2 regions of the Paenibacillus sp. J22P218 genome follow, and region 1 is predicted to be linked to the other one. Evidence: predicted binding sites of a transcription regulator. Region 1 holds the regulator's gene; the other holds the start of a gene.
What was found. Region 1 encodes NrdR, which represses ribonucleotide reductase genes. Its sites were predicted from a motif close to AACACNATATATNGTGTT; they were not measured.

Region 1 (3,415 bases):
ATGGGTATTATGAAGCTGTTATAACTTCGAGGTGAATGGAATGATAATCGGATTAACCGGCGGTATAGCCAGCGGCAAAAGCACCATCGCTCAGCTGCTCGCCCACCGCGGCGCGCTGCTGGTCGATGCCGATCAAGTAGCAAGAGAGGTTGTTCAGCCGGGAGAGCCGGCACTTGAGGCGATCGCCTCTTCTTTCGGACAAGCTGTACTTCAGGCGGACGGCTCCTTGAATCGTTCCGCGCTGGGCGCTATTGTGTTCCAGGACAAGGCGTCGTTAGCGAAGCTCGAATCGATCACGCATCCCGCGATCAGACAGCGCATGCAGCACAGAATACATACATATGCCGAGCAGAATCCGGGGGCCCTTGTTGTTGCCGACGTCCCGTTGCTATACGAGACGAATCAGCAAGCATTATATGAAGGTATAATGGTCGTTTATGTACCTGAGAAGATTCAACTTACGCGGTTAATGGACCGTAATCAGATGGATGAGACGGAAGCGAAGCGGCGTATATCGCTGCAGATGGATATCGAAGAGAAGCGGAGACGCGCAGATTGGGTGATCGACAATAGCGGCCCGCTAGCAGAAACGGAACGCCAGATCGATGATTTTTGGCGCAGTCAGGGAATATTATGAAGGTACTTTTGCGCAAACGAGTTGTGCTCGTATTATTGCTAGGATTTATCGCTATCCTTTTCTTGAAGTCGGACTGGCTTGGCGAGTATATGTATCCCGTGTATTATAAGGACGATATTCGTGCAAGCGCCTCGAACTACGGATTGGAGCCTCATTTGGTAGCCGCCGTTATTCGAACGGAATCGAATTACAAAACAAGCAGTCAGTCGGATAAAGGCGCTGTAGGGTTAATGCAGATGATGCCGAATACGGCTAAGGATGTTGTTCGAAGAGCAGGGTTCACCGAAGTGACGGAGGACATGCTCAAGCAGCGCGCGGATGTTAGCATAGAGCTTGGGTCATGGTATTTAAGCTCCTTGCATCAAAGGTTCGATCAGAATTCCATCGCTGCAATTGCCGCATATAATGCCGGTCCGACGAGAGTCAGTGAATGGTTGAATACGGGAGAGTGGGATGGAAAGCTGGAGACGGTGAAGCAAATTCCGTACGGCGAGACCCGCCACTATGTACAACGCGTCATTTATTATTATAATAAGTACAAGGAATTGTACCCTGACTTCTAACTTAGAACATAAGATGAGCCTTGAGAGGCTCGCCGCTTCATGGACGAGCTTCCCAAGGCTTCTGTTATTCATACAAACTTAATGAATCATTATTTGTATTGGCCGGCAAGAGATTGCTCGGCGATTTGCACCAGGCGACGAGTGATGGAGCCGCCGATCGAGCCTGCTTCACGAGTAGCCATGTTTCCGTAGTATCCGTCTTGCGGAATGGCAATACCCAGCTCTTGTGCAACTTCATATTTCAGTTGGTCCAATGCGGCAGTTGCTTGTGGTACTACCAATTGGTTGCTGTTTGCGCTCATGTATGTTCACCTCCTTGCGGTTGGTAACTGTATTATGTGCGTTATTCTAGAGTTCATTACAGGTAAGGTATGGGAATAACTTAAGCTAAAGTCGATATCGGTATGATAAATAAAGCATCAGGATGAATGGAGGGAAACAATCCAATGAAGTGCCCCTATTGCGATTACGCAGGTACGAAAGTGTTAGATTCACGTCCGGCTAACGAGAACAAATCGATCCGCCGCCGCCGCGAGTGCGAGAAGTGCAACCGCCGCTTTACGACGTTCGAGATGATTGAGGAAACACCGCTTATCGTCATCAAAAAAGGCGGCAGCCGCGAGGAATTCAGCCGCGACAAAATATTGCGCGGTCTTATCCGCGCCTGCGAGAAGCGTCCCGTCCCAGTCGAGCGCCTAGAAGTTATCGTCTCCGAGGTCGAGAAGGAGCTCCGCACGACGGCACTGGCCGAGGTAGAGAGCCGTGATATCGGCGAGATCGTCATGAGCCAGCTCTACCCTGTAGACGAGGTGGCGTACGTTCGCTTCGCGTCCGTGTACCGCCAGTTCAAGGACATCGATATGTTCATGAAGGAGCTTAACAACCTGTTGTCCAAGCACCCTTTGAACAGCCCACTGAACAGCTTAAGAGATATAGATTGACAATTTTGGCGACATCATGCTATTATCAACCTTGTCGTCATTTGGGGCCATAGCTCAGCTGGGAGAGCGCTTGCATGGCATGCAAGAGGTCAGGGGTTCGATCCCCCTTGGCTCCACCAATAAAACAATCAAACCACATCCATCGGATGTGGTTTTCTGTTTTATTGGTGGAGCCCAAAAGGGGGCGAACCCCGGGGTTCAGCCCGCGCGGACGGAGCGAATGCGGAGGAGCACGGCGTCTGAATCTACCTCTAAAAGTCCTCGTCGACTAAGCCTCGTCAGCCATTCAATCAAGATTCGGACATTTCATAATGAAAAGACGAGCCAAAGCGAGTCGTATCCCTTTGGCTCCACCAAACAATAAGGGGGCGAACCCCGGGGTTCAGTCCGCGTGGACGGAGCGGTTGATAATGCTTCGAAGCAATTAAATCAAGTGCAGGAGCACGGCGTCTGAATCTACCGCTAAAAGTCCCCATCGACTAAGCCTCGACAGCCATTCAATCAAGATTCGGACAACCCATAATGAAAAGACGAGCTAAAGCGAGTCGTATTCTCTTGGCTCCACTAAGGTTTAAAAGCCTTTAGCTCACTCTCCCGTCAGCTCAGGAAAATTTGCAGGCTAATCCAAGCAGACTGAAAAATGTCTAAACCCCGTCAGCCATTCAACCAAGATTCGGAATCATATCCCCCTTAACTCTATTAAGTTTAATAAGCCTTTAGCTAACTCTCCCATTAGCTCAGGAAATGAGGCAATTCTCGCAATGAGGGATAGAAATATGGCTCATAATATGTTTATATTAAATCACAATAATTAACAGTTTTTCATAGTGACAAGTAGAGGAGTGTCGGGTTTTGTTCAATCGTAAATGGTTGGTATTGTTGCTTGTTGTGGTTGTGTTCACGTCAACGGCAACGTTGTATGGCGGGGATAGCAAAGTGTATGCCGCGTTCTCTGGCGAAGGGGACGGTTCTCCTGGGAATCCTTATATTATCTCTAACATTGAGCAATTAAAAGAAGTAAGCGACGATTTGGATGCTGCCTATCGGTTAGGCGCGGATCTCGATTTGTCTGGGGAAAACTGGCAGCCGATCGGGAGTTGGGGGTCTGGACCTTTCACTGGCCTGTTCGACGGAGATGGGCATACGATTGCGAATTTGACGATAGACACGGGCGGGGCTGGCACAAACTACCTCGGGTTGTTCGGCTACGCTTCCAATGCCGAAGTTCGAAATGTCGGGTTGGTCAACGTGTTGATCGAATCTGACACCGGCGA
Region 2 (3,415 bases), on a different contig from region 1:
CTACGAAGCTCCAATAATAGGGGCGGTTCGTCAGTTCGCGGTCTGCAAAAGGGGACAGCTTGACAGTGAAATGAGACGGCGACTTTTCCAAAATCGAGCATTCCGTTGCTTCCAAATACCGGTTGACGAACTTATGAACTTGTTTCTCGTTCATGGACGCACCTCCACCGTTTGTCCGAGCTTGTCCGTGTGGATAATCAGCTCATGAGAATGCGAATGCGATTGCGTTCGTGATGGAGTTAGAGGCTCGCCAGCCGTTGCCGTTGATTGCACCTCACCGCGAATTTGACTAAGCGAACTGCCCAGCTCGCTCATCTGGCGCTTTAAATCCTGATCATTTCCCGCTTCCAGAAGCATACGGGCCAGCCGTTGCTCGATGGAGCCGTCGCCTTTCTCGAAACGTTCTAGTATATGATCCAGCTCGCCGATCACGAGCTCGAATAGATTGATCTTCTCATGGAGCAAGCCCACGATATGCTCTTCAATCGTTCCTTGGGTACACAAGTTATATATTTTCACATCCTCGGTCTGTCCAAGACGGTGCACTCGTCCGATTCGCTGCTCGACGCGCATCGGATTCCAGGGCAGATCGAAGTTAATCATGTGGTGGCAGAACTGCAGATTGATGCCTTCACCGCCAGCCTCCGTCGCAATCAGTACCTGTGCGCGGCCGCGGAACAGATCCATCATCCAATCCTTTTTACCACGATTCATACCGCCTCGATACGGGACGGCAATCATATTATGCGCACGGAAGAACTGCAGCAAATACTCTTGCGTCGCCCGATATTCGGTGAAAATAATGACCTTCTCATCCATAGCCTTCACGAGCTCGAGCGTCTTCTCGGCTTTCGTATTCGCTTTGATGCTCTTGATTTTCTCGACGAGCTCCCAAATCTTCGGACGCATCGGCGAATCCTCGCTCGTCTTCTTGAACAAATTAACAAGCGTAAGGAAAACGGCGTCGCGGCTGCTGCATACTTCACGCTGCAAAGTTACGAGCGACAGCATGCTGGTCAGATCGCCTCCGCTCTCGTCGTAGCGCTCCTTAACGAAGCCGGTTACGGCATCGTACAGCGCTTTCTCGTCTTCGGACAAGTAGAGCGGGATGTTGCGGACGACCCGTTTCGTAAAATGAATGCCTCCGTCGCCGCGCCGATTGCGGATCATGACCCCGGACAACGCTTCTTGCAGTTGATCCTCATTTTTCGGAAGACGCTTGTCGACAACAAAGTTGGCTGCGAAGTCGCTTTGGCCGCCTAGTTGGCCAGGCTTGAGCAGCGTGATGAGATTGAACAGCTCATCGAGATCATTTTGAATAGGCGTCGCGGTCAGCAGCAGACAATATTTTTTGCGAAGCAGATTCGCGAATTGGTAGTTGGTCGTCTTCTTGTTCTTGAGCTTGTGCGCCTCGTCGATAATGATGAGGTCATAATCGGTGTTCAATACGAGCTCGCGATGCGGGTCGCGCTTCGCGGTGTCGATCGAGGCAACGACGACGTCATAACCCCAGGTATGCTCTCGTTTCTGCGCAACAGCAGAAATGCCGAATTTCTGATTCAGCTCCCGCACCCATTGAAGCACGAGAGAAGCGGGAACGAGAATGAGCGCGCGCTTTACAAGCCCGCGAACCATATATTCTTTGAGCACGAGGCCAGCTTCGATCGTTTTGCCAAGGCCGACCTCGTCGGCGAGAATCGCTCTGCCTCCCATCTCGTGCAGCACTTTACGCGCAGTACTGATCTGATGAGGCATCGGCTCGAACTCGGGTAGACTACGCAAGCATTGCAGCTGTTCGAAGCTTTCAATTCGCCGCGCTTGCTCAGCTTCCATTGCAAGCTGATAGAGTGTCCAGTCGTCCCATGGACCGCCTTTGGCAATGCGGTTCTGAAGCTCGTCGAACCAGGAACGATCGTATTGCAGATCGACTAGCGGATGGAGCTTTTTCGTCACGTAAGAGATTCCCGTATCGGTTGAACTAATCTGTGGCTGGTTCGTAAATGACATGGAGATCAGCTCCCTTCCGCATGGATTAGGCATAAGTTGTCATTAGTATGGCCCTTTCAACAAAGATTAATAAGATGGCTCATAAAAAAGAGTGCGGACAAGCTTGAGCGAGGTAGATGTCATGTAAGCGGAGTTCGTGTAGGAAATTCGAGGAAAACAAAACTGTAGATCAACATATAGTATAGTATAATAAGGTTATGGCACAATATATTGTGATTTAGGTGGATTCGAGCGTAGGGAAGACGAAGCAAATGGAGCTTGAGAGGAGACTGTGACGGAAATGAGTACAGAACAGGGAACGAGACTCGAGGGACTTAGCGAGAAAATATTTTTGGATCGTTACGCATGGAAGCAAGCCGATGCCAGTCAAGTCAAAGTCGGCGATACGGTGCTCGTTTTGACGAAGGATGATACGAAGTTTCCGACCAAAGAGGTAGGAGAGGTTACGGAGTTGTCAAGCAGCGGAGGCAGCGTCAAGGTGCGGCTGCGGAGTGGCGATGTGGTCGATACGACAACCGAGAAGCTGTCGCTTACGATAGAACGAACACCGGAGGAAATGTGGGATCGTCTAGCGAAAGCAATGGCTTCCGCGGAGCTGACAGAAGATAAACGCAAGGAGTGGCAGGAGCGCTTTCGATCTATTTTAGACGATTGGAAGCTTGTGCCTGGAGGTAGGATTGCGGCAGGGGCTGGTGCAAGCGAGGAGCTGACTCTATTCAATTGTTATGTCATCCCCTCGCCGAAGGATAGCAGGGGCGGCATTATGAACTCGCTCACGGAAATGACGGAAATTATGGCCCGCGGCGGCGGTGTCGGCATGAATCTATCCTCGCTCCGTCCGCGCCGATCGATCGTCGCAGGGGTTAACGGCTCATCCAGCGGGGCAGTCTCTTGGGGAGGCCTGTTCAGTTATACGACGGGGTTGATTGAGCAGGGCGGAAGCCGAAGGGGAGCCTTAATGGCTATGATCAATGACTGGCATCCGGATTTGATAGAGTTTATTACAGTTAAGCAATCAATGGGTCAAATGACGAATGCCAATCTGTCCGTCTGCGTCAGTAATGCGTTCATGCATGCGGTTAAGGAAGACCTCGATTGGGAGCTTGTTTTTCCGGATACGAAGGAAGAAAGCTACGACGAGCTATGGAATGGCGATCTTGAGGCGTGGCGCCGAATGGGCAAGAAGGTTATTCATTATAAAACAGTTCGCGCGCGCGATGTATGGCAGACAATCATCGAATCGGCTTGGAAGTCGGCAGAACCCGGCGTCGTCTTCATGGAGTATTACAACCAAATGTCGAACAGCTGGTATTTTAATCCGATTATTAGTACTAATCCCTGTGGAGAACAAGGACTTCCTGCATGGGGAGTGTGCAACCTGTCGGCAATCAATTTGTCGAGATTTTAT

Region 2: the regulator NrdR is predicted to act here: its motif matches at 2,207-2,224, upstream of AC0YN0_RS05285 (adenosylcobalamin-dependent ribonucleoside-diphosphate reductase).

Annotation. Positions count from the first base shown of each region.
Region 1 covers NZ_JBWDNL010000002.1:215,405-218,819, forward strand. The annotation lists gene AC0YN0_RS09815 (MntP/YtaF family protein) at 1-24, shown strand, start outside; gene coaE (dephospho-CoA kinase) at 41-637, shown strand; gene AC0YN0_RS09825 (lytic transglycosylase domain-containing protein) at 634-1,200, shown strand; gene AC0YN0_RS09830 (small, acid-soluble spore protein, alpha/beta type) at 1,290-1,502, opposite strand; gene nrdR (transcriptional regulator NrdR) at 1,647-2,141, shown strand; tRNA gene AC0YN0_RS09840 (tRNA-Ala) at 2,185-2,260, shown strand; gene AC0YN0_RS09845 (S-layer homology domain-containing protein) at 2,994-3,415, shown strand, end outside.
Region 2 covers NZ_JBWDNL010000001.1:1,306,446-1,309,860, forward strand. The annotation lists gene AC0YN0_RS05275 (YqhG family protein) at 1-154, opposite strand, end outside; gene AC0YN0_RS05280 (DEAD/DEAH box helicase) at 151-2,007, opposite strand; gene AC0YN0_RS05285 (adenosylcobalamin-dependent ribonucleoside-diphosphate reductase) at 2,288-3,415, shown strand, end outside.